DNA from 3 places in the Undibacterium sp. GW821-FHT07F11 genome. Region 2 is predicted to be linked to each of the others. Evidence: predicted binding sites of a transcription regulator. Region 2 holds the regulator's gene; each other region holds the start of a gene.
The links. The regulator sigma-54, encoded in region 2, starts transcription at its own class of promoters, with help from an activator protein. The targets are predictions, from matches to a motif close to TGGCANGNAANCTGCTTT.
Positions count from the first base shown of each region.

Region 1: prpB (methylisocitrate lyase) is a predicted target of sigma-54. The motif match lies at 4,301-4,318, and genes of this name have one in related genera.
Region 3: nirB (nitrite reductase large subunit NirB) is a predicted target of sigma-54. The motif match lies at 3,256-3,273, and genes of this name have one in related genera.

Region 1 covers NZ_JBWKQH010000002.1:618,321-628,289, reverse strand. Annotated here, with positions in the region: gene AC07OI_RS06675 (putative selenate ABC transporter substrate-binding protein) at 1-353, opposite strand, end outside; gene AC07OI_RS06670 (GGDEF domain-containing protein) at 423-1,445, opposite strand; gene AC07OI_RS06665 (chemotaxis protein CheC) at 1,445-2,056, opposite strand; gene AC07OI_RS06660 (response regulator transcription factor) at 2,059-2,418, opposite strand; gene prpR (propionate catabolism operon regulatory protein PrpR) at 2,535-4,151, opposite strand; gene prpB (methylisocitrate lyase) at 4,359-5,249, shown strand; gene prpC (bifunctional 2-methylcitrate synthase/citrate synthase) at 5,335-6,483, shown strand; gene AC07OI_RS06640 (GNAT family N-acetyltransferase) at 6,498-6,971, shown strand; gene acnD (Fe/S-dependent 2-methylisocitrate dehydratase AcnD) at 7,036-9,630, shown strand; gene prpF (2-methylaconitate cis-trans isomerase PrpF) at 9,720-9,969, shown strand, end outside.
Region 2 covers NZ_JBWKQH010000012.1:53,831-63,799, reverse strand. Annotated here, with positions in the region: gene ahcY (adenosylhomocysteinase) at 1-98, opposite strand, end outside; S-adenosyl-L-homocysteine riboswitch at 124-198, opposite strand; gene AC07OI_RS26290 (GNAT family N-acetyltransferase) at 270-740, opposite strand; gene AC07OI_RS26285 (adenine phosphoribosyltransferase) at 814-1,356, opposite strand; gene AC07OI_RS26280 (monovalent cation:proton antiporter family protein) at 1,389-3,371, opposite strand; gene AC07OI_RS26275 (KpsF/GutQ family sugar-phosphate isomerase) at 3,485-4,525, shown strand; gene AC07OI_RS26270 (KdsC family phosphatase) at 4,525-5,061, shown strand; gene lptC (LPS export ABC transporter periplasmic protein LptC) at 5,058-5,702, shown strand; gene lptA (lipopolysaccharide transport periplasmic protein LptA) at 5,717-6,286, shown strand; gene lptB (LPS export ABC transporter ATP-binding protein) at 6,288-7,043, shown strand; gene AC07OI_RS26250 (RNA polymerase factor sigma-54) at 7,055-8,545, shown strand; gene hpf (ribosome hibernation-promoting factor, HPF/YfiA family) at 8,653-9,000, shown strand; gene AC07OI_RS26240 (enoyl-CoA hydratase/isomerase family protein) at 9,600-9,969, shown strand, end outside.
Region 3 covers NZ_JBWKQH010000008.1:117,475-127,443, forward strand. Annotated here, with positions in the region: gene AC07OI_RS20205 (nitrate reductase) at 1-226, opposite strand, end outside; gene nirD (nitrite reductase small subunit NirD) at 427-771, opposite strand; gene nirB (nitrite reductase large subunit NirB) at 796-3,225, opposite strand; gene AC07OI_RS20220 (nitrate/nitrite transporter) at 3,597-4,811, shown strand; gene AC07OI_RS20225 (bifunctional protein-serine/threonine kinase/phosphatase) at 4,822-6,534, shown strand; gene AC07OI_RS20230 (EAL domain-containing protein) at 6,697-8,814, shown strand; gene AC07OI_RS20235 (PAS domain S-box protein) at 8,821-9,969, shown strand, end outside.

The DNA of each region.
Region 1 (9,969 bases), on a different contig from region 2:
TTTTCATCTTCTTCACGTTGTACCAGCGGTATCACCTGGTCTTTGCTGCGAACCTTGGCCTGTACGAAGGTGAAACCGCCAAACCAGACCATGTCGAGTTTCTTATTGATCAGGCCTTCTACCGAAGCTGCATAGTCAGTGACGGGGATGAATTCGACTTTCATGCCCAGCTTTTTCTCCAGCATGGCACCCAGGGGTTTGAATTTACGCTGCAATTCTGTTGGTGCTTCATCAGGAATAGCAGATACGCGCAAGATCTGCTGCGCCTGTGCCATGCCTGCGAATGCCAACAAGCCCAAGGCCACGATCATGCGGCGGCGGGACACGGAAAAGCATGAAACAAAATTAGTCATAGTAGTTCCTGAAAGGGTGGGGCAATCTATGGCCAGTCTGCATTAGTGGACTGTATTTAATGACAGATGTTAATGACTGATGGATTTATGTAAAGTACCTGCTGGTGTGGCAGTTTGTGTGCTGAATTGCTGCAAGGGCAAATAATGACTTTGGTTGCGGCCCGCCTTCTTGGCTTCGTAGAGCGCTGCATCTGCACATTTGAGCAAGGAATTGGCATCAACATCAGGATGTTTGTGGTAGTTGCTAAAGCCTATGCTGACACTGATTTGCTGGCCGATGTGCGATTTAAAATGCGGTATATTCAAATCCCAGACTGCAGTTCGCAGTTTTTCTGCAAACTGCATGGCAGAATCAGGTGCCATGTTGGGCAGCATGAGGATGAATTCTTCACCGCCGAAACGCGCCAGTACATCAGTGGCTCTGAGCAATTGCTTGCGCAAGGCTGCGGCGACCTGTATCAGGGCCTTGTCACCCGCCACATGACCATAGTTGTCGTTGTACTCCTTGAAGTAATCAATGTCGACCATGAACACAGACAAGGGCACGTTGTGACGCACGGCATGGCCCAGGGCCATTTTGTAGTGTTCATCAAAGAAGCGGCGGTTATAGATGCCAGTCAGACTGTCGGTGGTGGCTTCTCGCTTCAATGCTTCAGAGTGGGTACGCAGGATTTTTTCGCGTTTGATCGACGTGGTTGAATCACTGATCTGTATCAGGCACTGGCGTGCGCCATCTTCTGCAGCAATTGGTGTGATGGTGATGGATTGATCAATGCGTTTTTTTTCAATATCCTGTTCTCCACGTTGGAACAGGGGCAGTGGTGAACGGTGCAAGGCATTCGACAAGACCACTGGTAAGCCATAGCTCAGGGTATTGGTGATTGCACTCAGGATCGCACGGCTGGGTAATTCTTCAAAAGCTTCAGAAATCTGCCTGCCTATAGCCTGGCTGGCCGGGATGCCACTATATCTTTCTACCCAGCCGTTCCATAAAAGTATGGTCTGGTTGGTATCAAGCACTATCAACCCCAGGCTGATGGTATTTAATATCTCATCGACCCGGAAGGCAGAGGGAGGCATCAACTGTGCCATTAAACTACCCCCAGGAAGCGATCAAGCTGCGTCACCAAATCTGTCAGGGAAGTGGAACTCAGCAAGAAAATCAAATGCCCTTCAGAATGCCGGCTCTCAATCGCGAGGTCAATATGTAGCAGCAGAACATAGGGTTGCTGTAGATCATTGCTGACACGGCGGAAGATTTCTTCCGTACTGGCCACAGAGTAATCCGGCAGAGAGCAATTCAGCGGTATATTCAACATATCTGCCATGGCCGACAGGCAGGCATTAAGGATGATATTGCCCAGCTCACACATGGCTTCCTGTTCAAACTCGGCCAGATCTTCCAGGCTGATTTGCGAGCCCATCATGTCGCGCACGATTTTCAGCGCATGTTCTTCAGTGAACAGCAGTATGGCTTCAGCTTCAAAAGAGCCGCTGAAGGTCTGGTGTACCGCACCAAAGCGATCATTTTGCAAACCCATGGACGAGACATCAATCTCTGAGGATTTGCGGATTTCAACTGAAGGGACTGACAGGCGAACTTCTTCACCGACAATGTCGCTGAGGCTGGCAGCAGCCCTGCCAGCACCGACATTGAATACCTCGCTTAGTGCATCGAGATGAAGTTCGGTCAGGGAATTCATTTTCAGCTCGCGAAATAATTGAGAACGATAGTGATGGACTTCTCAGTAACTGGTTTAGCCACGAAGATGGTACCTATGGAGGTGGCCCTGTTTTGCATGGTGTCTTGTACGTTCGCCGAAAAAATGGCGATGCGTACACCAGGATGTTGCTGCAAGATTTGCTCAGCAGCATCAGTTCCCAATATGCCCGGCATATTGATGTCCATGGTGCAAAAGTCTGGTTTGTTCTCTATGACTGACTTGATGGCTTCTTCGCCATTGCCAGCTTCAAAAAATTCCCAGTCTGGATGCACTGCTTTGACGTGCGCACGGATCACCATGCGAGAAACTTTACTATCGTCAACAATAAGTAGTTTTTTCATAATATATTTTATGCAAGATAATTGCACCCAAAGATTGTGAGTGACAGCGTAAATTCATTCTACCTTAGTGAGGCACAAAATTCGTGGTTCAGATGATCAATTAATGTTTCAAATGATTACGCTTTTTGCTTCAGGCGTCTCCACAAAGTCGTTCTGCTGATCCCCAGATAGTCCGCAGCCGCTTCGCGGTTGTGATTGAACCTTTCCATGACGGAATCCATTGACTCTGGCGCAGGTAAATTGCGGGCTGAATTGATGAATGTATTTGCAGTATCTGCCGGTGACTGATGCAGATCCAGTTCAGGCAGGATTTTTGCGACGAAGCCCGGTGTCAGGGCTTGCAGCGGCTCTGCTGCCAAAAACAGAGCCAGACGTTCCATGAGATTACGTAATTCTCTTACATTTCCTGGCCAGTTGTAGTCTTGTAGCAGCGTGACGCAACTACCTATTTCCGCATGCAGATTGGCGTGTGGCCTGACACCCATGGCTGCCAGTGCATGTTTGAGGCACCATTCAGCAAGGGGCAGCAAATCGTCGGGGCGCTGCCTTAATGCAGGCAGATGCAGACGCAATACGGCCAGACGAAAATACAGGTCAGCACGAAACTTTCCTTCTTTTACCTTGCTTTCCAGATCGCAATGAGTGGCGCTGATAATGCGTACATCTACAGGTATGGGGCGCATGCTGCCCACACGATTGATCTCGCGCTCTTCAAGTACGCGCAATAACCGGGTTTGCAAAGTCAGCGGCATTTCACCGATTTCATCCAGGAATACCGTGCCTCTGTGGGCAATTTCAAATAAACCGGCGTGGCCGCCACGCTTGGAACCGGTAAAAGCACCTTCTTCATAGCCAAATAATTCAGATTCCAGCAAGCTTTCAGCGATGGCACCGCAATTTACGGCGACGAAGGGCTGGCGCGCCCGTGTGCTTTCCCTGTGTAGTGCCTGAGCCGCCAATTCCTTGCCAGTCCCGGTTTCACCTTGTAACAACACCGTTGCCGGGGAACGTGCAAATAAGGCGATGGACTTGCGGGTGGCTTGCATAAGGGCGGAGTCACCCCGCAAATCATTCAGACCATGCTTGGCGCGTAGTGATTCAGCTGCAGGGTGATGCCGTCCGCGGGCAGATTCCAGCCGTGTCAGACGGGCGATTTCGAGCGCGTCGTCAAAGGCTTGTCGTATTGACGTCGCGGAATACATGAAAATGCCAGTCAAGCCTGCTTCTTCAGCCAGGTCGGTGATCAGTCCGGCACCGACAATGACCTTGATCCCACCTGCTTTAAGTTCACTGATCTGGGCACGCGCATCTTCTTCGGTCACATAGGTACGCTGCTCCAGCGGGAAGCCGAAAGTCGTTTTGAAATCCGTCAGCTCAGGCATGGTCTCCTGGTAATTGATGAGGCCTATGGCAGGCGACACCTTGCGCGCCCTGGCCAGCGCCTGCATGACATCAAAGCCGCTGGCCTTGGCGATGACGACCGGGACTGGCAGGCGGTTCTTGAGGTAGGCTCCATTCGACCCTGCGGCGATGACTGCATCGCACCTCTCGGTTTGCAGACGTTCTTTCAGATATTGGGCAGCTTCTTCGAAACCCATGTGTATGGGCTCTATGTCAGCACTGACATCGTATTCGACCATGATGTCGCGGAACATGTCGAACAGGCGTGAGATGGACACCGTCCAGATGACTGGCTTGTCCTGATTATCGCGTATTGTCGGTGGATGTTTCATTAATGTTTCAACTGATGTTTCGATTCTCAATATGAAACGGTATTATGAAACAAAATTGAAGTCATGCACAGACTTTGTTCTGCCCTAAAAGAAAATAAGTGTTTGATTTATATGAGGTTGACAAGGAAATGTCTTTGTCATCCTCAGGCTGGCACGCCGATTGCAATATGCAACCCAGAATCTGTTCATTAACCTGAAAGCATACACATGAGTACATACTCCGCAGGTGCCGCCTTCCGCAAGGCGATGCAGGAAGAATCCCCGCTGCAAGTCGTCGGTGCAATCAATGCCAACCATGCCTTGCTGGCTAAACGTGCCGGTTTCAAGGCGATCTACCTTTCTGGCGGCGGCGTCGCTGCCGGTTCCCTGGGTTTGCCTGATTTGGGCATTTCCAATCTTGACGATGTCCTGACCGATGTACGCCGCATTACTGACGTTTGCGATCTGCCTTTGCTGGTCGATGTAGATACCGGCTTCGGTTCATCTGCCTTCAATGTGGCACGCACTGTCAAATCCATGATCAAGTTTGGCGCTGCTGCCATCCATATCGAAGACCAGGTAGGTGCCAAGCGTTGCGGCCATCGTCCTGGCAAGGAAATCGTCAGCAAGCAGGAAATGGTAGACCGCGTAAAAGCTGCCGTAGATGCGCGTACTGACGACAACTTCGTCATCATGGCGCGTACTGATGCGCTGGCAGTTGAAGGTCTGGAAGCCGCAATAGACCGCGCTTTGGCATGCGTAGAAGCTGGTGCTGACATGATTTTCCCGGAAGCGATTACTGAGCTGGCGATGTACAAGCAATTTGCCAATGCCGTCAAAGTACCTATCCTGGCAAATATTACCGAGTTTGGTGCGACGCCCCTGTTCTCCGTCGAAGAGCTGGCAGCGGTGGATGTAGGTCTGGTCTTGTATCCTTTGTCAGCTTTCCGTGCCATGAACAAGGCGGCAGAAAACGTCTATGGCGCGATACGTCGTGATGGTACGCAAAAGAATGTTGTCGATACCATGCAAACCCGTATGGAACTGTACGAGCGCATCAATTACCACGACTTTGAACAAAAGCTGGATGCACTGTTCGCACAGCAAAAAGCCAAATAATAATGATATAAGCTGTCCCACCCTTGTGCCACATCAAGCTGGCGGATGGGAACAGCCTTGAATATGAACCTCTGGAGAAATAATCATGACTGAAGCAGTTCCTTTCAAACCTAAGAAATCCGTCGCCCTGTCTGGCGTTACTGCTGGTAATACAGCCCTGTGTACCGTAGGCAAAACCGGTAATGACCTGCATTATCGCGGCTACGATATCCTGGACGTGGCTGACGCCTGCGAGTTTGAAGAAATTGCCCATTTGCTGGTCCATGGCAAATTGCCTACCGTCGCAGAATTGCGCGGCTACAAGGCCAAGCTGAAAGCCCTGCGCGGCCTGCCAGCGAATGTCAAGGCAGCACTGGAATGGTTGCCTGCATCATCTCACCCTATGGATGTCATGCGAACTGGTGTTTCTGCACTGGGCTGCGTATTGCCAGAAAAAGATGATCACAATAACCCTGGCGCACGCGATATCGCTGACCGTCTGATGGCTTCGCTGGGTTCCATGCTGCTGTACTGGTACCACTATAGCCATAATGGCAAACGCATAGAAACTGAAACTGATGATGAATCCATAGGCGGCCATTTCCTGCATCTGCTGCATGGTGAAAAACCAAGCGCATCGTGGGAAAAAGCCATGCATACGTCGCTGATCCTGTATGCAGAACATGAATTCAATGCGTCCACGTTTACTGGCCGCGTCATCGCTGGCACAGGTTCAGACATGTATTCCGCCATCACTGGCGCGATTGGTGCCTTGCGCGGTCCTAAGCATGGCGGCGCAAATGAAGTCGCATTTGAAATCCAGAAGCGTTACGACAATCCTGATGAAGCAGAAGCAGATATCAAGAAACGTGTAGAAAACAAGGAAGTCGTGATCGGCTTCGGTCATCCTGTGTACACCATCTCTGATCCACGCAACAAAGTCATCAAGGAAGTGGCGCGCAGCCTGTCCAAAGAAGCTGGCGCAATGAAGATGTTTGATATTGCTGAACGTCTGGAAACCGTGATGTGGGATATCAAAAAAATGTTCCCTAACCTGGACTGGTTCTCTGCTGTGTCTTACCACATGATGGGCGTGCCGACTGCCATGTTCACGCCTTTGTTCGTGATTGCCCGTACTTCAGGCTGGGCGGCACACATTATAGAACAGCGTATCGATAACAAGATTATTCGTCCTAGTGCCAACTATGTTGGCCCCGAAGATCTGAAATTTGTTCCTTTGAATAAACGTAAGTAAGCAGAGGTTGCAATATGAAAGTGCAGGCAGATCTGTCCAGACTCAGCACCAGACGCGCTGCGAGGCAAGATCTGCCGCGCCTGCTGGAACTCATTGCCGATGATGATCTTGGCAAGAACCGTGAAGGCGTAGGCTCGGAGGACGCATGTTATGCCGAAGCTTTTGAGCGTATAACAGCCGATGACAATCAGTTTCTCATGGTGGCGGAACTGGATGGTCGCATCATCGCCATGCAGCAGGTCACTTTCATCCCTGGTCTGAGCAGGAAAGGTTCTACCCGCGCCATGATAGAAAGCGTGCGGGTCGATGGCTATCTGCGCGGGCAGGGCATAGGCCACTGGTTCATCGAGCAAGCTATAGCTCTGGCACGTGAGCGCGGTTGCCAGCTGGTGCAACTGACCAGCGACAAGAAACGCATACAGGCGCATAGGTTCTATGGAAGCATGGGCTTCACAGCATCACATGAAGGCTTCAAATTGCAACTCTGAACTGCTCTGAATCACCTTGAACTGCCCTGAACACCAAATACTAATATTTAAAAAATAGCGAGCCATGAATACTCAATTCCGCAAGCCACTACCTGGCACTACTCTGGACTACTTTGATACACGTGAAGCAGTAGATGCCATCGTGCCAGGCGCGTATGACAAGCTGCCATATACATCTCGCGTACTGGCAGAAAACCTGGTGCGCCGCTGCGACCCGGCTACGCTGACTGATTCATTGCGCCAGTTCATAGAACGCAAGCGCGACCTGGATTTTCCATGGTTCCCGGCGCGCGTAGTTTGCCATGACATTCTGGGCCAGACTGCGTTGGTTGATCTGGCTGGCTTGCGCGATGCGATTGCCCTGCAAGGTGGCGACCCGGCGCTGGTGAATCCCGTTGTACCTACCCAACTGGTGGTCGATCATTCGCTGGCGGTTGAATGCGGTGGTTTTGATCCCGACGCTTTCGACAAAAACCGTGCGATTGAAGACAGGCGCAATGAAGACAGGTTTGACTTCATTAACTGGACCAAGAAGGCATTCAAGAATGTTGATGTGATCCCGCCTGGCAATGGCATCCTGCACCAGATCAATCTGGAACGCATGTCGCCAGTCGTGCAGGTGACTGATGGCGTAGCCTATCCAGATACCCTGGTCGGCACAGACAGCCATACACCCATGGTCGATGCGCTGGGCGTCATTGCGATTGGCGTCGGTGGCCTGGAAGCGGAAAGCGTCATGCTCGGTCGTGCATCCTGGATGCGTTTGCCAGATATCATCGGTGTAGAGCTGACAGGTAAACCGCAGGAAGGTATCACCGCAACAGATACAGTGCTGGCATTGACAGAATTCTTGCGCAATCAAAAAGTCGTATCGTCCTATCTGGAATTTTATGGCGAAGGTGCATCCCACCTGACCCTGGGTGACCGCGCAACGATTTCCAATATGGCACCTGAATTTGGTTCCACCGCGGCGATGTTTTACATTGATGAGCAAACCATCAAATACCTGAAACTCACAGGCCGTGATGATGAACTCGTCAAGCTGGTAGAAACCTATGCCAAAGAAACAGGCCTGTGGGCAGATACCCTGAAGAATGCTGAATATGAGCGCGTACTGAAGTTTGACCTGTCTTCCGTCGTGCGCAATATCGCTGGCCCATCTAACCCGCACAAGCGTGTGCCTACTTCAGAACTGGCAGCGCGTGGCATCAGCGGCACGGTAGAAAATGAGCCTGGCCTCATGCCTGATGGTGCCGTCATCATCGCTGCGATTACCAGCTGCACCAATACCAATAACCCGCGCAATATGGTGGCTGCCGGTTTGCTGGCACGCAATGCCAACAAACTTGGACTTACCCGCAAACCCTGGGTCAAGAGTTCACTGGCACCTGGTTCCAAGGCAGTGACCCTGTACCTCGAAGAAGCCAATCTCATGCCTGAGCTGGAGCAACTGGGCTTTGGCGTGGTGGCCTATGCCTGCACATCCTGCAATGGCATGTCGGGCGCGCTTGATCCTGTCATCCAGAAAGAAATCATAGACCGTGATTTGTATGCGACGGCTGTGTTGTCGGGTAACCGTAATTTCGATGGTCGTATCCATCCGTATGCACAACAGGCTTTCCTCGCTTCGCCACCACTGGTAGTTGCTTATGCGATTGCTGGCACTATCCGTTTTGATATTGAGAAAGATGTACTGGGTCTGGATGCGGCAGGCAAGCCGGTGACCTTGAAAGATATCTGGCCTACGGATGAAGAGATTGACGCCGTGGTTGCAGCCAGCGTCAAGCCTGAGCAATTCCGTAAAGTGTATATCCCCATGTTTGCCAAGCAGGCAGATGATGGTGAAAAAGTCAGCCCACTGTATGACTGGCGTCCACAGACGACCTATATCCGCCGCCCACCGTATTGGGAAGGCGCACTGGCAGGCGCGCGCAGCATGAAGGGCATGCGTGCACTGGCAGTATTGGGTGACAACATCACGACCGACCATCTGTCGCCATCGAATGCCATCATGCTCGACAGTGCTGCTGGTGAATATCTCGCCAAGATGGGTTTGCCAGAAGAAGATTTCAATTCTTACGCAACCCACCGCGGTGACCATCTGACTGCTCAGCGTGCCACCTTTGCCAACCCGACTTTGAAGAATGAAATGGTCATCGTTGATGGCAAGGTCAAGGCAGGTTCACTGGCCCGCATAGAACCAGAAGGCACGGTTACCCGCATGTGGGAAGCCATAGAAACCTATATGGAACGCAAACAGCCTTTGATCGTGATTGCCGGTGCTGATTATGGCCAGGGCTCTTCGCGTGACTGGGCAGCCAAGGGTGTGCGCCTGGCGGGTGTAGAAGTGATTGTTGCTGAAGGTTTCGAGCGCATTCACCGCACCAATCTCGTTGGCATGGGCGTTTTGCCACTGGAGTTCTTGCCAGGCGTGAACCGCCTGACGCTGAACATAGACGGCACAGAAACCTTTGACGTCATAGGCGAGCGCATGCCACGCGCAACCCTGACCCTGATCATCAACCGCAAGAATGGTGAATCTGTGGCGGTGCCTGTGCTGTGCCGCCTCGATACGGCAGAAGAAGTATCTATTTACGAAGCTGGTGGTGTCTTGCAGCGTTTTGCGCAAGACTTCCTGGAATCTGTCAAGGCTGCGTAAGTTTCATGCGATATATTTCCAGTGCTTTTCTTGATAGAAAAGTGCTGGATTTGATTTGAATTAAAAAGAGAAATTTTAAAGAGAAGTATATGGCCCATCTCCCACAAATCAAAATCCCGGCGACCTATATGCGTGGCGGCACCAGCAAGGGCGTGTTTTTCCGCCTGCAGGATTTGCCTGAGGCTGCGCAACAGCCAGGTGCAGCACGCGATGCTTTGCTGCTGCGTGTGATAGGCAGCCCCGACCCTTATGGCAAACAGATTGATGGCATGGGCGGTGCAACTTCCAGCACAAGCAAGACTGTCATCCTCTCGAAAAGCAGCAAGCCTGACCATGATG
Region 2 (9,969 bases):
ATGCGGATTTCTTTACGGCCCCAGTCAGCCAGACTCAGGTCAGCAACGAAAAAATCTTGGGAAGCAGTATTGGATGTGTTTGCTACGACGGCGTTCATCACGCCCTCCTTTCTAATGAAAAAAGTAACGTGAGCGCGGTTATGGATATCCCAAGCCTGGCAAAAACTTGTAGTTTTCGTCGCAACGCTCCTTGGAAGATTTCAAGTATAGCGCAGCTCAGGCATTTTTGCTGATTTCTTGCATTGTCAAAGAAATCAGCAAAATCGCTGTCATGGCTGGATTTCGGGCAAATTCAGTTGTTTTTCAAAGCAAACGGCCTCTGCCTTGCCCACATATTTGCCAAAATTGGGAATGCGGTAATAGCCATGTTTTTCATAAAAGGCAACAGCGCGCTGGTTGACCAGACGGGTTTCCAGACGCAGCCTCAGATAACCATATTCTTTGGCGGCAGCTTCAAGATGCGTCAATACGGCAAGACCTACACCTGATACCTGCGCATACATGCGTTTGACTTCTGCCATCCCTTCACCCATGGGGCGAAAAGCGCCACAACCCACTGCCTTGCCATCGGCATTGTGTGCCAGCACAAACAAAGCGCCGGGTACACGAACATCTTGCATGTCAAAAGAAGAACGGCCACTGTCACCCGTGATAGCAGCCAGGCTGGCAGACAACTCATCCAGCATAACCTCAGCCTCGGGCAAGGCAGGGTCAACGGCAGCAATATGAAACGAACTCATTGAAACATGCTCATGTGGGCGACAGCGCTTAACCTATTGATTATATTGCTTATTATACTTCTTGCTACATTAATTAATGGCCATCAAAATTACAGACGGTGAACAACGGCAAGCCACTGTCACGGATAATTTTTGAGCCACCCAGTTCAGGCAAGTCAACGATGACGGCGCCTTCTACTACGGTTGCGCCCAGACGTTCCAGCAATTTCTTGCCTGCCATCATGGTGCCGCCAGTGGCGATCAGGTCGTCGATCAACACCACGCGATCGCCTTTTTTGCATGCATCGGAATGCAGTTCTACCGTCGCGCTGCCGTATTCGAGCTCATACTGCTCAGACACAGTATGAAAAGGCAGTTTGCCCTTCTTGCGGATAGGCACGAAACCCAGGTTCAGTTCATATGCCAGGACAGAACCGATGATGAAGCCGCGTGCATCCAGGCCAGCCACGACGTCGAGCTTTTCATCCATGTAGCGGTGCACGAACATATCGATCAGTACACGGAATACTTTAGGATTTTGCAACAAGGGGGTAATGTCGCGAAACATCACGCCCGCTTGTGGCCAGTTTTCCACCGTGCGTATATGTTCTTTAATGTACTCTGATGGATTTAACATCAAGCATGTCCTTCAAATTTTAAAATAACCAGCTATTTTAACAGCCGCTGCTCTGCTCTAGCGACTGCTTCGGAAGTTCCTCTGACAACGACCACGTCGCCATTCTGTAAAACGATGTCATCCAGATGGTCAAGCCTGACTTTACCACGCCGTACTGCATGGATATCGACTTCAAATTCTTCCAGCTTCAAGTCTGCCAAATGCAAACCCAGTGCATTGGCGCGTTCGGTCAGCACTACGGTGTGCAAGCGTATCTGCATGCTCTCAGGGCTGTCGGCAGCATCACTGGCACCATGGAAGAAGCCGCGCAGGGATTCATAGCGCGCCTCACGTGCTGCCTGTACCCTGTGCACCACGCGCCGCAAAGGCACGCCCAGCATGACCAGGGCATGAGAGGCCAGCATCAGGCTGCCTTCCATGAGCTCCGGCACCACTTCAGTAGCACCGGCGCTCCTGAGTTTATCCAGGTCTACATCATCATGGCTGCGCACAATGACAGGCAGGCTGGGGTTCATTTCATTAACGAAATGTAAAACCTTGAGGGCGGATGCGGTGCTGGTGTAGGTCACCACCAGTGCCGAGGCGCGGTTGACACCGGCAGCCAGCAGACTCTCGCGCCGGGCCGCATCGCCATACGAGACATTGGCACCGGCAGTCTGCGCTTCGCGGACACGGTCAGGGTCAAGATCAAGGGCGTGGTAATCAATATTTTCTTCCGCCAGGATACGCGCCAGACTCTGGCCGCTACGGCCAAAACCGGCGATGATCACATGCTTCCTGGTGGTCATGGTGCGGGCAGCGATCTGGGTCAGTGCCAGCGACTGCATCATCCATTCATTGGCAGAGAATTTCATGACGATGGCGTCGGACTTGGCCAGGATGAAGGGTGAGATCAGCATGGAAATCACCATCGATGCCAGAATCAATTGCACCAGCATGGGATCTACCAGTTGCAAGCCACCTGCCTGATTCAGCAAAACGAAACCAAATTCGCCAGCCTGCGCCAAACCAAGGCCGGTACGCAGGGCGACGCTGGTGGAGTTGCCAAAAGCCCTGGCCAATGCAGCAATCAGTACCAGTTTCAACAAGACCGGCCCGGTCAGCAACAATAACACCAGCCAGAATTGCTCATAGACCAGCCGCACATTGAGTAGCATGCCCACAGTAATAAAGAACAAGCCCAGCAGAACATCACGGAAGGGTTTGATATCTTCTTCCACCTGATGGCGGTATTCAGTTTCAGATATCAGCATGCCAGCGACAAAGGCACCCAGCGCCATCGATAAACCGGCTTTCTCAGTCAGCCAGGCCGCACCCAGGGTAATAAACAAGAGATTGAGCATGAACAGCTCTTGCGAACGCCGCTTGACCACGATATGGAACCAGGCACGCATGAGTTTTTGCCCTACCACCAGCAGCAACACCAGGACGACGATGGCCTTGCCACTCGCCAGTGCCAGGGTTTTACCCAGGTCAGGGGACTTAGATGCCAGTGCTGGCACCAGGATCAGCAGTGGTACCACGGCCAGATCCTGAAACAGCAGCACGCTGATGATTTGCCGGCCATGCAAACTTTCCAGCTCCAGCCTTTCCGTGAGCATTTTGGACACAATCGCCGTTGATGACATGGCCAATGCGCCGCCCAGGGCAAATGAGGCTTCCCAACTGATCTGGAACAGGCTGGGCAGCCAGCGGCTGGCTACCCAGCCAAATACCATACTGGTTAGTATGGTGACCAGTACCTGTGCCATCCCCAGGCCAAATACCGCCTTGCGCATGGCCATGAGCTTGGACAGGGAAAATTCCAGTCCTATGGAAAACATCAGGAAGACCACGCCAAACTCGGCAAGTTCGTGGGTAACGGCGCTTTCTTCTGCCATGCCGAAACCGTGCGGGCCTATGAAAATACCAACCACCAGATAACCCAGCATGGGCGGCAGTTGCAGCATACGGAATGCGACCACGCCCAATACGGCAGCAGCCAGCAATAAAAGTGTGGTGTCCAGTCCTGTCATGCCGCCTATTATTGCCGATTTATCGCCCTGCTATCCTGCTTTTGGGCAAACATTATTCATTACGTTACAACTGGCAAAGTTTTTGCTTTGAGGATTTCGTTTATACTTCCGGCATGAATGAACTGAATGCACCTTTAACTTTTAAACAAGTACCCACGACAGACGCAGCTGTCGCAGCACAGCGCGCCCTGAAACTGGCTTGTGAAACCCTGCAAATCGAGGCTGACGCCCTGCTTGCCCTGCAAAAACGCTTGGGTAATGGCGATGCTGCCGGCTTTTCCCAGGCTGTCAGCATGTTGTTGGCATGCCACGGTCGGGTCGTCGTTTCTGGCATAGGCAAGTCTGGTCATATTGCGCGCAAGATTGCGGCGACCTTTGCTTCTACCGGCACCCCATCGTTTTTTGTCCATCCGGCTGAGGCGGCGCATGGTGACCTGGGCATGGTGACATCGCAAGATGTGTTTATCGCCATCTCTTATTCTGGCGAAGCCTCAGAGCTGATGTCCATCCTGCCCATTATCAAGCGTCTGGGTGTGAAGCTGATTGCCATGACAGGCAACCCGGAATCCAGTCTGGGCAAGCTGGCAGATATCCACCTGAACCTGCATGTGGACAAAGAAGCCTGCCCGCTCAATCTGGCACCAACGGCCAGCACCACGGTCACACTGGCGCTGGGCGATGCCCTGGCGGTGGCGGTACTGGATGCCCGCGGTTTTCGTGAAGAAGACTTTGCCCGCTCCCACCCCGGTGGCTCACTGGGCCGCCGTTTGCTGACCCATGTCAGGGATGTCATGCGTGTTGAAGAAGCCATACCGCGCGTCGGCCCGGAAACCAGTCTGAAAACTGCGCTGCTCGAAATCACCAAAAAAGGCATGGCGATGACTGCCGTAGTGGATGAACACCAGCATGTGCTGGGCATCTTCACCGATGGTGACTTGCGCCGCCTGATGGATGGCACGCGTGACTTTACCCAGTTACGCATTGCCGATGTCATGAACCACGCCCCACGTCGCATACGCCCTGAACAATTGGCAGTAGAAGCTGTCGAAGTCATGGAAACTTACCGCATCAACCAGTTGCTGGTCGCTGACGACAGCGGCAAATTGGTGGGTGCCTTGCATATACATGACCTGACCAGGGCCAAGGTGATTTGATGGGTACAGCAATAGAGATAGCAACAGCGGCGGCCAGCAAGATCAGACTGATGATTTTTGATGTGGACGGCATACTGACCGACGGCAGCCTGTATTTTGGCTCCGAAGGTGAAATGATGAAGTGCTTTAATGTGCTGGACGGGCAAGGTATCAAACTCTTGCAACAGGCAGGCATCATCACGGCCATCATCAGCGCAAGACAATCGGCCATCGTCAGCAAGCGTGCTGCTGATCTTGGCATCAGCCACGTCAGCCAGGGCGTCCATGACAAGAAGAGTGCATTCCTGGGACTGCTGGAGAGGCTGGATATTCCCGCACAAGAATGCGGCTTTATCGGTGACGACGTGATTGATTTGCCGATACTGACCAGGGTCGGCTTTGCAGCCAGCGTACCGAATGCCCATGCCGAAGTACAACAGCGCGTGCCATACATCACCAAGGCCAATGGCGGCCAGGGTGCAGCGCGCGAAGTCTGCGACTTCATCCTGCGCGCCCAGGGTAAATATGAACAGGCTTTACAAGCATATCTGACATGAAACCCCAAATGACCATAGACCGCTTCCGCATCTGGCTGGCCGTGATCCTGCTGGGCGTGATCACCATGGGCACCATCTGGGTCATGGAAGTCATACGCCGTCATGCCGATGATGAGCAAAACCGCAGTTCGGCCAGATCAGCGCCTGATTACTATGTGGAGAAATTCAATTTCATCCGTCTGTCGAATAATGGCAAGGCCAATTACCACATCACCGGCGACAGCCTGGTGCATTTGCCACGTACCGACAATATAGAAATCAAGCACCCGCAGATCAATAGTTTTGACCAGGACAGGCCGCCCCTGCATCTGCGTGCTGACCTGGCTGTAGTGTCACAAAAATCATCACTGGTCACACCCAGGCGCGAACATGACGAAGTCCATCTGCATGACAATGTCAGTATGGAAAGACCGGAGGGTCTGAGTTCACAGTTCGTGCGCGTGGAGTCAGATTATCTTTTGCTATTGCCGGATGATGATATCGTGAAAACCGATAAACCCATTTCGGTCACGACGGGAAAACTAAGCTCTACAGCAACAGGCATGATTGCCAATAATTCTACTCAAAGCCTGGCGATGCTGAGCAAGGTCCACATTCAACTCAAGAAGCGTGAACCGGCTCCCAAAGCCAGCACAAAATAATGAAGAAAGCGAATATGCGTATGATCAATACACCATTCAGCGTCGCCCGCTTATTGGGTCTGGCCTTTCTGAGCCTGGCCTGCGTTTCTGCCCATGCAGAAAAAGCCGACAGTAATAAAGAGACCATCATCGAAGCCGGTTACGGCGAGAGTGATGGCAAGACCAGTGTGCGCAGATTGTCCAAGGGTGTCTCTTTGGTACGTGGCACACTCAACGTCAAGGCAGAAAATGCCGTGGTTACTGAAGCGCCTAATGGTGACCAGTTCGTCGTCCTCACCGGTGGCAGCAACCGCAAGGTCACCTTCCGCCAGAAACGTGATGGCGGCCCGGACCTGTGGGTGGATGGTGAGGCTGACCGCGCTGAATACAATCAGAGTACAGAAATCGTCAAGTTCATTTCCAAGGCCAAGGTGCGCTACCTGGAAGGTAAACGGGTCACCCAGGAACAGGAAGGCGAATACCTGTCTTACGACAGCAAAAATGACTTTTTCATCGGCACCAATTCGACCAGTGGCCAGCATGTGGATGGCTCTGGCAGCCTGAAAATCATCTTGCAACCAAAACCAGAAAAACAGGCTAATTAAGATGACAGCACAGTCCAGCAGCACCTTGCTCGTCAAGGGCCTGCAAAAGCGCTATGGCGCGCGCCAGGTGGTGCGCGATGTTTCCCTGCTATTGAAAAGTGGCGAGGTGGTGGGTTTGCTGGGGCCGAATGGCGCAGGCAAGACCACCTCGTTTTACATGATCGTGGGCCTGGTGCCTTCCGACGCCGGGGATATCACGATTGATGACGTGAATATCTCGCAACTGCCTATCCATGAGCGTGCAGTACTGGGTCTGTCTTACCTGCCCCAGGAAGCTTCGGTATTCCGCAAACTGACGGTGGAAGACAATATCCGCGCCGTACTCGAATTGCAAAAAGACAGTGAAGGCAAATATCTCGGTGCCAAGAAAATTGAGCAAAGGCTCAATGCCCTGCTGGCAGATTTGCAGATAGAAAAGATACGTGAAAGCCAAGCACTATCACTCTCAGGTGGTGAACGCCGTCGTGTCGAAATTGCCCGCGCGCTGGCGACCAACCCACGCTTTGTTTTGCTGGATGAGCCCTTTGCTGGCGTTGACCCGATTGCCGTCATCGAAATTCAACGCATTGTGCGCTTCCTCAAGGAACGCGGCATCGGTGTGCTGATCACCGACCATAATGTGCGCGAGACCCTGGGCATCTGCGATCACGCCTATATCATCAACCAAGGTGCGGTACTTGCCAGTGGCAAGCCTGACGACATCATACAAAATGAATCTGTACGTCGCGTTTATCTCGGAGAACACTTCCGGATGTGACGGGAATCATCATGAAACAAAGCCTGCAACTACGTACCTCACAACATCTGGCCCTGACGCCGCAATTGCAGCAATCAATACGATTATTGCAGTTATCGACTCTGGAATTGCATCAGGAGCTGGAGACGCTGCTGACCGACAATCCCATGCTGGAGCGCGTCGATGACCCACTTGATCACGCCGTGCGCCTGCTGGCAGACGGTGCCATCAATACCAGCAGCACCTCTGCCGATGCTGGCATGGAAGCACCCGCAGCAAGAGACGACAGCGACAAGTCTGCAGAACCTGCGGCGGCTGATGCTGAAACCGTCATCAGCAATGACAGCACCACCTCCAGTGAAGAAGACTGGGGTTTTGATGACGTGCAGCATGGCAGCAAGTCTGGCGATGATGAAGATGGCCGCCCACAACTGGGCGCAGCCCATGTCACCCTGCGTGAACACCTGCTGGAACAGATGCGCCTGAACCTGCGCGAGCCGCGTGACCGAGCCCTGGTCGAGCTGATGATAGATGCGCTTGACAGCAACGGTTACCTGACTGAAACCTTGGATGAAATACATGCCAGTTTGCCACTGGAATTGTTCGTAGAACCAGAAGAACTGGCTTTTGCCCTGAACATGCTGCAGAGCTTTGACCCTGCCGGTGTTGGTGCGCGCAGCCCTTCAGAATGCCTGGCACTGCAAATCAGGCGCTTGCCCAAGATTGCTTTTGTCACGCGCAGGCTGGCGTTGCAAATTGTTGAAACGCAACTGAGTTTATTTGCGCAAAGAGATTTCACAAAACTCAAGAAAATACTCGACTGTGATGACGAAGATTTGCGCGATGCACAAACGGTCATCCGTATGTGCAAACCCAGACCCGGCATCGCTTTTGCTGCCGATGAATCTGACTATGTTGTACCAGACGTCATCGTCAGAAAATCCGGTAACGGCTGGCAAGTCATGCTGAATCAGGATGTCATGCCCAGGCTGCGGGTAAGCAGTATGTATGCCAACATCATGAAGCAAAATCGCGGCGAGGCAGGCATGGGTGCGCAACTACAGGAAGCACGCTGGCTCATCAAGAATATGCGGCAACGCTTCGAGACCATATTGCGCGTTGCACAAGCGATAGTCGAAAGGCAACGCAATTTTTTCACGCACGGTGCTGTTGCCATGCGCCCCCTTGTTTTGCGCGAAATTGCTGATACACTAGGATTACACGAGAGCACTATCTCACGTGTAACAACCCAAAAATACATGTTGACCCCACATGGCATGTTTGAGTTGAAGTACTTTTTCGGCAGCCATGTCGCGACGGAAACAGGGGGTGAAGCATCTTCCACCGCGATACGTGCACTCATCAAGCAGCTGATAGGAGCAGAAGACCAGAAAAGCCCACTCTCTGATAGCAAAATTGCAGACATGCTGGGTGAACAGGGCATGGTAATTGCCCGACGGACAGTTGCCAAATACCGTGAAGCCCTCAAAATCCCCCCAGTGAGTTTGCGTAAATCTTTGTAAGCAGTCCTTGTAATCACGGTTTGAATTGCTATATATGATTTAGCTCAAGGCAAATAAATGCCAGGAGCTTATCGTTACAGCAAGTAACATCACTATAGGAGCACAGTATGAATCTCACCATCAGTGGACACCACGTCGAAGTAACTCCTGCAATTCGTGAATATGTACATACCAAACTAGAACGTATCAGGCGGCATTTCGACCAGGTCATTGATATCGCCGTCATCCTGACGGTGGACAAGCTCCGGGAAAAGGAAAAACGACACAAAGCCGACATTAATTTGCATATCAGCGGTAAAGATATCCACGTTGAAAGTCTGGCGCATGATCTGTATGCAGCCATTGATGCACTGGTAGACAAACTGGATCGCCAGGTCATCAAGCATAAAGATAAAATGCAAGACCATCAGCACGACGCCATCAAGCACATACCTGATCCGGCATCGGCTTCATAAAGACCCCAGTCCTTACCCGAACAGGGTTGTGGACATCCAAAACAAGGACGCTAGAAGGCGTCCTTTTTGTTGGGTGATTGGTTTTGATTTAATGATTTACCTCAATCATTAATTGAATTGCCCTGCGACAATCCGTACACATAATAACCGTCATTCCAGCGTGCTTTTAGCTGGAATCCAGCGGCGTTCGTTATATGCCGTGGCTCTTGTTGCAAGTGGCACTTTGACTAAAACGTTTGCCCTCCGTGGATACAAGCCGGGTCTCGGCCCGGCAGCCGAAATACTTTCTTTGCGTCGCCAAAGAACGTATTCAAAGAAAGGCGACCCAGGCGTCGTCGCCCCCTGAAGGGGGTTCCCGTTTGTGCTGTACAAAAAATGGGAAGGCCCGAAACTCGCTTCGCTCAAACAGCGGTCCTTCTTAATCCATTTTCTGTACGGCACAAACGGCGTCGACACATGGGAACTGCTAACGTCAAAAACAACAGCAACGAGCATGCAGTCCTTACGCTATTTCCTCATAAGCATAGACACCCCGTGACGACCAAGCCTGACAAAGTTAAAATAGCAGCTTCATCCTCTACCCTGCATAGTCAACCATTATGAGCGAATTTGTCCTCACCTCCGTCAAGAACAATATAGGCTATATCACCCTGGACAGGCCCAAAGCGCTGAACTCGCTGTCTCTCGATATGGTAAGAGCGCTGACGACGACCTTGCTGGCCTGGCAGGATGATCAGAATGTGCGTGCGGTGTTTATCCATAGCAGCAGCGAGAAGGCATTTTGTGCTGGTGGTGATATCCGTTTCTTCTATGACGTTGGTACTGCCACACCCAGAGGTGACTCGGCCCTGCTGGAAGATTTTTTCACCGAGGAATATGCCTTAAATCATTTAATCCATTTCTACCCAAAACCCTATATCGCGCTGATGAATGGCGTGGTCATGGGTGGTGGCATGGGTATTGCGCAAG
Region 3 (9,969 bases), on a different contig from region 2:
CTTCACGCATTAGCGGATCACGCATTTCAGGATAAAGAGCCCTGACTTGCTGCTGTATTCTTGCATCTGCAGACAGATGCAAGGTACTGCCTTTGCTGCACAGACGGCCAAAATTGGCTGGGTGCTCAGCATCACCGCGCACACCCAGCACTTGTTTGCCATCGCTTTCTATCACTACACCGCAACCAACGCCGCAATAACAACAGGTAGATTTGGTTTCAGTCATACATGCCTTTAAGTGCTCGCTGCATCACCATAGTATGTGATGCAGCGCATTTTTTCTAAGAACCTGTTTACGATATGTAGCGAGCGCGCGTCAGCGGGAGTGAGGAGCAGCGCAAAAAGCGGAATGTACTCTAGTACATGAGCATTTTGAGCAGCACATGAACCCCCGATCACGCTCGCGCTTAAGATCGTGAACAGGTTCTAAGCCTCTATTGCAAGTGTACGCAATTCATTCGCATCCAGATATACCTGATCTGCATCCACTTTCAAGCTGAATTTTTGCGTGCATCCTTCATCGGGCGCAATTGCACAGCCAGAAGCCAATTCGATATTCCAGTTATGCAAGGGGCAGGCCACTCTTTCACCAAAGACTATACCTTGTGACAATGGGCCGCCTTTATGCGGACACTTGTCCAGCAAAGCAAAGACCTTGTTTTCTGTATTCCTGAAAATAGCCACATCCGGTTTGGCGGCACGCGCAACCACGCGTGCGCCCAGTACGGGAATATCTTCAACACGACAAATAACTTGCCATTCATGACTCATGTTTTTTCCTCTCAAAAAATGGCGTTATGCTGGCAAGCGTTCAAACTGACGCGTATCGACCTGGGCTTTTTCTGGTTCATGCCACGGATCAGATTCACCTTCCAGTGCAAACAGCAAACGTTGATACAGGTCTTTGCGGCGCTCGTGGTCTTCCAATATGATTTTCTTCACATAATCCAAACCGACGCGGGCCAGGTAATGTACGGTGCGCTCCAGGTACCAACCTTCTTCACGGTACAGTTGCAAGAAGGCGCCGGTATACTCCATGACTTCTTCATGGGTTTTCAGTTTGACCAGGAATTGTGCGACTTCGGTTTTGATACCGCCATTGCCGCCTACATAAATTTCCCAACCTGAATCAACACCAATGACACCAACGTCCTTGATACCTGCCTCGGCACAATTACGCGGACAGCCGGATACCGCCAACTTGACCTTATGCGGTGAATACATGCGTGCCAGTTCGCGTTCCAGCTGTTGTCCCATGAGGGTAGAGTTTTGCGTACCAAAACGGCACCATTCACTGCCCACACAAGTTTTCACGGTACGCAAACCCTTGGCATAAGCCAGACCGGATGGCATGCCCAGGTCTTGCCACACGGCGCGCAAGTCTTCTTTTTTTACACCCAACAAATCAATACGCTGACCACCGGTGACCTTGACTGTCGGTATCTTGAATTTATCGACGACATCAGCAATCCTGCGCAATTCACTGGCATTGGTTTCACCGCCCCACATACGCGGGATAACAGAGTAAGTACCATCCTTCTGGATATTCGCATGCGAGCGCTCGTTGATGAAGCGTGATTGCGGATCATCCTTGGCTTCACGTGGCCAGGTAGAAATCAGATAATAATTAATGGCCGGACGACAGCTGGAGCAACCATTAGGTGTGCGCCATTCCATGAATTCCTGCACGCCGGAGACCGTCAACAGCTTGTTGGCCTTGATGGCATCACGCACTTGCTGATGGCTATGATCAGTACACGCGCACATGGGCTTGACTTTAGACGCCGTCGAATAATCACCACCGGCAGTAAACATGATGATCTGTTCTACCAGCCCAGTACAGGAACCACAGGACGCCGATGCCTTGGTATGCTTGCGCACATCGTCGAGTGTGAACAGACCTTTTTCCTTGATGGCCTTGACGATGGTGCCTTTGCAGACACCGTTACAGCCGCAGACCTCGGCCTCGTCTGGCATGGCGGCAGCCTTGGTATGACCTTCGTGGCCAACGTCGCCGGTATTTGATTCACCAAACATCAATGAGTCACGGATTTCGGAAATATTCTTGCCTTCGCGCAGCAGTTTGAAATACCAGCTGCCATCGACGGTATCACCATACAGACAGGCACCGATGAGCTTGTCGTCTTTCACCACCAGCTTTTTATAAACACCACCTATAGGGTCAGACAAAATGATTTCTTCAGTGTCTTTGCCACCCATGAATTCACCGGCAGAAAACAGATCGATGCCTGTCACTTTCAGTTTGGTGGATGTGACTGAACCCTGGTAACGGCCAATCCCAAAATTCGCCAGGTGATTGGCGCAGACCTTGGCCATTTCAAACAAAGGGGCAACCAGGCCATATACCGTGCCGCGATGATTAACGCATTCACCAACAGAGTAAATGCGCGGGTCATAAGTCTGCATGGTGTCATTGACGATGATGCCGCGATTGCAATACAAGCCTGCAGACTCTGCCAACGCCGTATTGGGGCGTATGCCAACTGCCATGACGATCAATTGTGCAGGGATTTCCAGGCCATCGGTAAAGCGTATGGATTTGACATGACCAGCATCATCACCAATGATGGCTTCGGTATTTTTTTCCAGCAGGAAGTTCAGGCCACGGTCTTCCAGCGATTTTTGCAGCATCTTGCCAGCGACGGGATCAAGCTGACGCTCCATGAGCCAGCCAGGCAGATGCACCACAGAGACACTCATGCCGCGCATTTTCAAACCATTTGCCGCTTCCAGACCCAGCAGGCCACCGCCGATGACGACAGCGTGCGTATGCTTTTCTGCCGCCTCTATCATGGTATTGGTGTCGTAAATATCGCGGTAGGCAATCACGCCCTTGAGGTCTTTGCCAGGCACGGGCAGCATGAAAGGTGTGGAACCTGTCGCGAGCAACAGACGGTCGTATTCAGTCTGGGTGCCATCTTCGGCTATCACCAGGCGACGTGCCCTGTCTATCTTGACGATTTTTTTGCCCAGGTGCAGAGTGATATTGTTTTCTTCATACCAATCCACATCATTGAGCATGATGTCTTTGATGGTTTGCTCACCTGCCAATACAGGTGATAGCAGGATGCGGTTGTAATTGGCATAAGGTTCTGCACCAAATACGGTAATGTCATACAGGTCGGGGGCGATCTTGATTAATTCTTCCAGGGTACGCACACCTGCCATACCATTCCCTACCATCACTAGCTTAAGTTTCTTCATGGCTGCTCCTTTGCTTGTCTCCCCAGACACTAAGCAAGAGCAATGCCAGTTCATTTTTATCAGAGGGAAAGGCAGAATGTTTTTATAAGCCTGCACCAATTTAACTGCGCATTAATACGGTTTTCACCAAGAAAAACTGAGAATTCCTCTGTTGGCAGCAAGAGCAATGCCACTTATTGAAGCATGCGCCCAAAATCCTCACTGCACTCATACAAAACCAAGCCATTCTGGTGCATTGCACCATTTAATTCAGATGACGCACGATTTTCGCGCAGTAAGTTTTGTTTTTAATCATAAAGCAGAGCAAAGGCATGCACATTTTGATGGCACGTCCCTTGCAAGTGGCATGCGTGTTCACTATTGGAGCGACCATGCAAAAAACATCATTCTGGAAAGCCGGGCACACACCCACCCTATTGGCATCTTTCTTTTATTTTGACCTGAGTTTCATGGTCTGGGTATTGTTGGGGCCACTCGCCATCCAGATTTCCAAAGACCTGGGTCTGACAGCGGCACAAAAAGGCTTGATCGTCGCTACGCCATTATTAGCTGGCGCTCTATTGCGCATCGTGATGGGTGTATTGGTAGATCATTTAAAACCCAAGAAAGCCGGTTTGATAGGGCAAATCGTCGTACTGATAGGCTTATGCTGGGCATGGCTGGGTAATTTGCATACGTATGAACAACTACTGTTCCTCGGCGTGATCCTTGGTGTCGCTGGCTCTGCCTTTGCCGTGGCATTACCGCTGGCATCACGCTGGTATCCTCCTGAACACCAGGGCACTGCTCTGGGGATAGCGGGTGCAGGTAATTCTGGCACCGCCTTTGCTGCCCTGTTTGCACCAGCATTGGCAATCGCCTTTGGCTGGCAAAATGTGTTTGGCCTGGCGCTGATCCCCTTATTTATAGCACTGGCTGTTTATCTGATTTTCGCCAAGGATGCACCGGGAGACGCACCAAGCAAATCCCTGACTGAATATCTGGCCGTCTTGAAAGACAAAGACGCCTGGTGGTTCATGTTCTTTTACAGCGTTACCTTTGGTGGTTTTTCTGGCCTGGCATCCTCTTTGACAATTTATTTCAATACGCAATATGGTTTAACGCCAGTGACGGCTGGTTATTTCACTGCCGCCTGCGTCTTTGCCGGTTCGCTGGTGCGTCCCATGGGTGGCCGTATTGCCGACCGCATCGGCGGTATCAAAACCCTGTCTGTCATGTACAGCATCGCTTCTGCCTTCCTGTTCATTGCCGCCATAGGTTTGCAATCGGCTACTGCTGCGGTATGTGTATTTGTGGTTGCCATGCTGGCACTGGGTACAGGTAATGGTGCGGTATTTCAACTGGTGCCGCAGCGCTTCCGTAAAGAGATGGGTGTCATGACTGGCCTGGTCGGCATGGCCGGTGGCATAGGTGGTTTTTATCTGGCTGCCAGTATGGGTTATTCACGTCAGATCACTGGTAGCTATCAAATAGGCTTGTCAATTTTCGCCAGCCTCGCCATCGTCGCCTTGCTGGGTTTATCATTGGTCAAGAAACGCTGGCGCACTACCTGGGGTTCCGCCGCCATGACTACAGCAAAAATTTAATCGATCGCATATGCCACTGACTGTCAGCACAGGACATCACAGCGTCGCCGGCTTACGCCCGCGCAATGAAGACTTTGTCGGCATGGTCACGCCGGGCGAACCCGAGCTATCCTGCAAGGGCATGGTACTGGCCGTAGCCGATGGGGTCTCCGGCAATGAAGGCGGACGTGAAGCGGCTGAATATGTAGTGCGTGGCTTGCTCACCGATTACTATGCCACGCCCGATACCTGGGAAGTGACAACAGCGCTGGACAAGGTGCTGGTTGCCATGAATAGCTGGGTACAGCAGCAAGGCTCAGTGCGTCGTGAGCTGGCAGGCATGGCCACCACCATGACTGCACTGGTCCTGCGGGGGCGCATGTATTACAGCGCCCACGTGGGCGATACCCGCTGCTACCTGTTGCGTGATGGTGTGCTGCAAAAACTGACCCAGGACCATGTCTGGGACAGGCCAGAGATGCAGCATGTCCTGACCCGTGCTATCGGCCTGGACAGCCACCTCGTCATCGATCATGGCATGGGTGAATTGCGTGTCAATGATGTCTTTTTGCTGGCCTGTGATGGTATCTGGGCCAGCCTGACCGAATATGACCTGACAGATTTTTTGAAGCAAGTCAGTGCAGGCAGCCTGGGCAGCGAAGTCGCCTGCGAAGCACTATGTGCAGCCGCACTAAAGGCAGGGTCGCAAGATAATTGCAGCGCTGTGATAGCACGCGTAGAGACCTTGCCTGAAGGTGAACTGCGCGATGCCATCAGCGAGCTGCATGCCCTGCCCGTGCCGCCGCGCATGAAGCCTGGCCAGACCCTGGACGGTTATGCCATAGAAGAAGTCATGCATACTTCACTGACGACGGTACTGTATCGTGTCAGCGAACCATCACATCACCGGCAACTGGTATTAAAAACCCTGCACCCGGACAAGGCCAACGATACGCAAGAACGCTCTGCCTTCGCGCATGAAGCATGGCTGGCAAAACGCGTCGTGGCGCGCTTTTTCCCACAGGTCATCACTCCTGATCAGAGAAACTACCTGTACTATCTCTCGACCTGGCATGCCGGTGCATCCCTGCAAAAAAGGCTGGAAGCCGGTCAGCATTTCACCATACCAGAAGCAGTTGCCTATGGCGGCAAGCTGGTACGCGCCATTGGTGCCCTGCACAGGCGCAGCATCTTGCACAGGGATATCAAGCCCGCCAACGTGCATCTGGGGGATGATGATGAGATCCGCATTCTTGACCTCGGCGTAGCACAATCCGGCTTTGACAGCCAGGATGGCCAGGGTAACGCCAGCCACACCATGGCGGGCACACCCTCATTTCTGGCACCGGAACAATTCCAGGGTGCCGCACCGTCAAGGTCTACGGATTTGTATGCCACCGGGGTCACGCTCTACTATTTGCTGACGCGCCATTATCCCTATGGTGAAGTGGAGCCATTCCAGCGCCCCAAATTTGGTGAGGCGGCATCACCAGGTCGTTATCGTCCCGACTTGCCACACTGGCTGGAAAATGTCTTGCTCAAAGCCGTCGCACGCGACGAGGCCGATCGTTTTGAAACAGCAGAAGAATTCTTGCTGGCACTGGAACGTGGCGCAGCCCATCCCCTGCCCGCCCCGCAAGCCAAACCCCTGGCTCAGCGCGATCCACTGGCCACCTGGCGCATGCTGGCAGTCTTGTCCATCGTCGCCAATGTGCTGATGTTGTATATACTGATAGCACGCTGATCCTGCCTCCCTGAGATCGCTCACTCACAATAGTATTGCTCTCGCTGTTAATAGTGCATTAACATAAGACCATAATGTCAGGCTCATGCCATGCCAGTGGCTTTTGCATGAATCTGGAAACTGCACCTTCTGTAGCAAACCAAAACGATACATTGATAACTTATGTCTTCTAGCTTAAATCGTCTGATTCAGCTCCTGCGCTTGCGCCGTATAGGTATGCGTCTGGCGCTCAGCTATGGTTTGCTGCTGATTTTATTCAGTATTGTATTGCTGTTGCCAATTTCACAAATTCGCAACATGACTGCGCGTAATGAGCAATTTGCCCGCAAAGAGGTGCAAAGTCTTTTATATGTGCAAGAACTCAGTGTCGCAACAGAAAACGTCGGAAGAGCCCTGTTGCAATTCCTGACTGTTCCTTATGAACAACGTGTTCCTGAATACACCATCGTCGATGAAAAAAATCGCCGCATAGATCGTCTGATCAGCGATCTCGAAGCCAGCCTCAGTGATGATGAGCAATTGAAAAGCCTGAAAGTCCTCAAGCAAAAACGGGCGATCTACAATCAGCACTATCTTGATACAGTCAACCAGCTGGAAGATGAAGGGCAAGATGCCGCCAAGGCCAGTTTTATCACGCGGGTAAAACCTGCGCTGGATGCCTTGTTGGATCAGTCAAAAACCTTCCTCAAACGCGAGCAGGAGCTGATCCAGACGCATCAGGCGGAAGCGCAACTGGAATTGGAAGAAACTGGCAAGATGGTGGCCATGCTCTCAATATTTGGCGTGATCCTGGCTGCGGTACTGGCGTGGCTGACTACCCGTAGCGTGGTCAGGCCGCTGGCACGTCTGGAAACCAGCGCCTTGCAAATTGCCAGAGGTGATTACCAGACACGCTTCATCCCCAGCAAGACTGAAGAAGTAGCACGCGTCGGTGAAGCCCTGAACACCATGGCTGAAGCCATAGGCATACGCGAACAAGCAGTAGAGCGTCTGGCGTATTACGACAGCCTGACCGGCTTGCCCAACCGCACCCTGCTGCTCAAAACCCATGAAGGCCAGGGTTTACCCCACCAGGGCTTTATCCTGATGGACCTGGCACGTCTGAAAGTCATCAATGAAACCCTGGGTTTTGATACCGGTGATACTGTCATATCAGATGTGGCCATGCGTCTTAAAACAGTTATCGGCGGCGATACTGCGTCACAAAAACCATGGCTCGCCAGACTGGCTGGCGGTGCGTTTGCCATACTTTGCCATGACAGCTCCAAAACTGCGATTGAAGACTTGCACCAACGCATAGATGCTGCCATGGCCGATCCGGTCAAGTGCGGCCAGCACTCGGTCGATGTCAGTCTGGTATATGGCTTTGCCATCACCGCAGCCACACCCTTGCCCTTGATGACCCTGATCAGAAATGCTGAAGTTGCCCTGTATGCGGCCAAACGCAGCGCCAGCTCATCCGCCTGGTACACCGATGCGCAAGAAGCTTCGCGCCTGACCCATCTTAGCCTGTTGTCTGACTTGCGCTCTGCTGTCAGGGAATCAGAATTGCAAATGTGGCTGCAACCCAAGCTGTATCTGCAATCTGGCAAGGCCTATGGTTTTGAAGCGCTGGTGCGCTGGCAACATCCTGTACGCGGTTTTATTTCGCCCGCAGAGTTTGTCCCCTTTGCTGAACGCACAGGCTATATCAGCATGCTCACCATGTGGATGCTGGAACAAGCCATCGTCACACTCAAAAACTGGCAAGAAAAATATCCCGGCCAAACCATTGCCGTCAATGTCAGCACCCATGATTTGCGTGACACCAGCTTCCCGGACCAGATTGCGGCCCTGTTGCGTCAGTATGACCTTGACCCCAAATTGCTGAAGCTGGAGATTACCGAGAGCGGCATCATGGAAGACCCGGGCAGCACCATAGAATTGCTGAACCGACTGCGCGCCATTGGTCTCGATTTGTCTATCGATGATTTTGGTACTGGCTATTCTTCCCTGTCCTACTTGCAGCGCCTGCCCGTCAGTGAACTCAAGATAGACCGCAGTTTTGTCACCGATATCGACAAACTGCCCACGACCCAGGGTCTGGTCAAGGCCATCATAGAAATGGGCCATGGCCTGGGTTTGAGCGTGATTGCCGAAGGCATAGAAACCGCAGCCGAACGAGAAAGCCTGCGCCAGCTTGGTTGTGATTCCATGCAAGGCTATTTCGCCAGCAAACCGCTGTATGGCGAAGGCTTACAAAAATGGCTGGACGGTCTGGCAAGCCACGCTCACGACTGATTCACGATGCAAGCACCTGATTTTCCTGTCGATGAGATATTGCGCCTGCAAACCCTGCAAGCCTGCGCCATACTGGACACACCGCCAGAAGAGCGTTTTGACCGGCTGACGCGGCTGGCAAGTCACCTGTTCAAGACACCCATCGCTCTGGTTTCCCTCATCGACAGTGAGCGTCAGTGGTTCAAATCAAAACAGGGTCTGGATGTCAGCGAAACGGCGAGAGATATTTCTTTCTGCGGCCATGCGATACTCAAGCCAGATATCCTGTACGTCGCCGATGCCAGCCAGGATGCGCGTTTTGCCGACAACCCTCTGGTCAGCCATGTCCCCAATATCCGCTTTTATGCTGGCGCCCCCTTGCGCGCACGTAACGGCCAGAGCCTGGGCACCCTGTGCATCATCGACACCAAACCGCGCATACTCAGCGCAGAAGACCTGGCTGCCCTGCGTGACCTGGCTGATTGTGTCGAGAGTGAATTTTCACGCGAAGAACAGCAAAGACAATTGCATGCCTTGCTATCGCTGACTGCCATCACTGCCCTGTCGCACCAGAACCCTGAAGCAGCCTTGCAACAGACCCTGGCCATGGCCTGTGACTATCTGGGTATGACTTGCGGCCAGATCAGCCGCGTGCAAGCAGGTGGCAAAGCCAGCCTGGTCTGTCAGTCCGGAGATTCTCTGCATCCTGAAATGGCAAGCTCGCATTCTGCACCGCTGTGCATCCTGCCAGAAGATGCGAACAAGGGCCTCATTCATGCGGCAGACCTGGCAGAAAGCAAGTACAGGGGCAAAGTGCCTGCACAGATACAATGCCTGATAGGCCTGCGCCTGCATATCAATGCCAGGGATGATGCTGCACTGTGTATCTGGCATACCGAGCCAAGGTCATTCCCGTTTTCAGAAGTAGAAACAGAATTTGTACGCCTGCTGGCCGACTGGGTCACTGGCGTCATGAAAAGACAGGAACTTGACCGGCAACTGCAAAGGCAACGTGCACTCAGCGACGCCATCGCCATGGCACAGGCTCTGTTCATACGTGAAACAGATCAGGAAAAAGGCTTTGAATCACTGCTGGCTGCGATCTTGAAACTGACAGGCAGCGCTTACGGCTTCATTTGCGAAGTCAAGAATAATACTGTCAGCAATCCTGCCCTG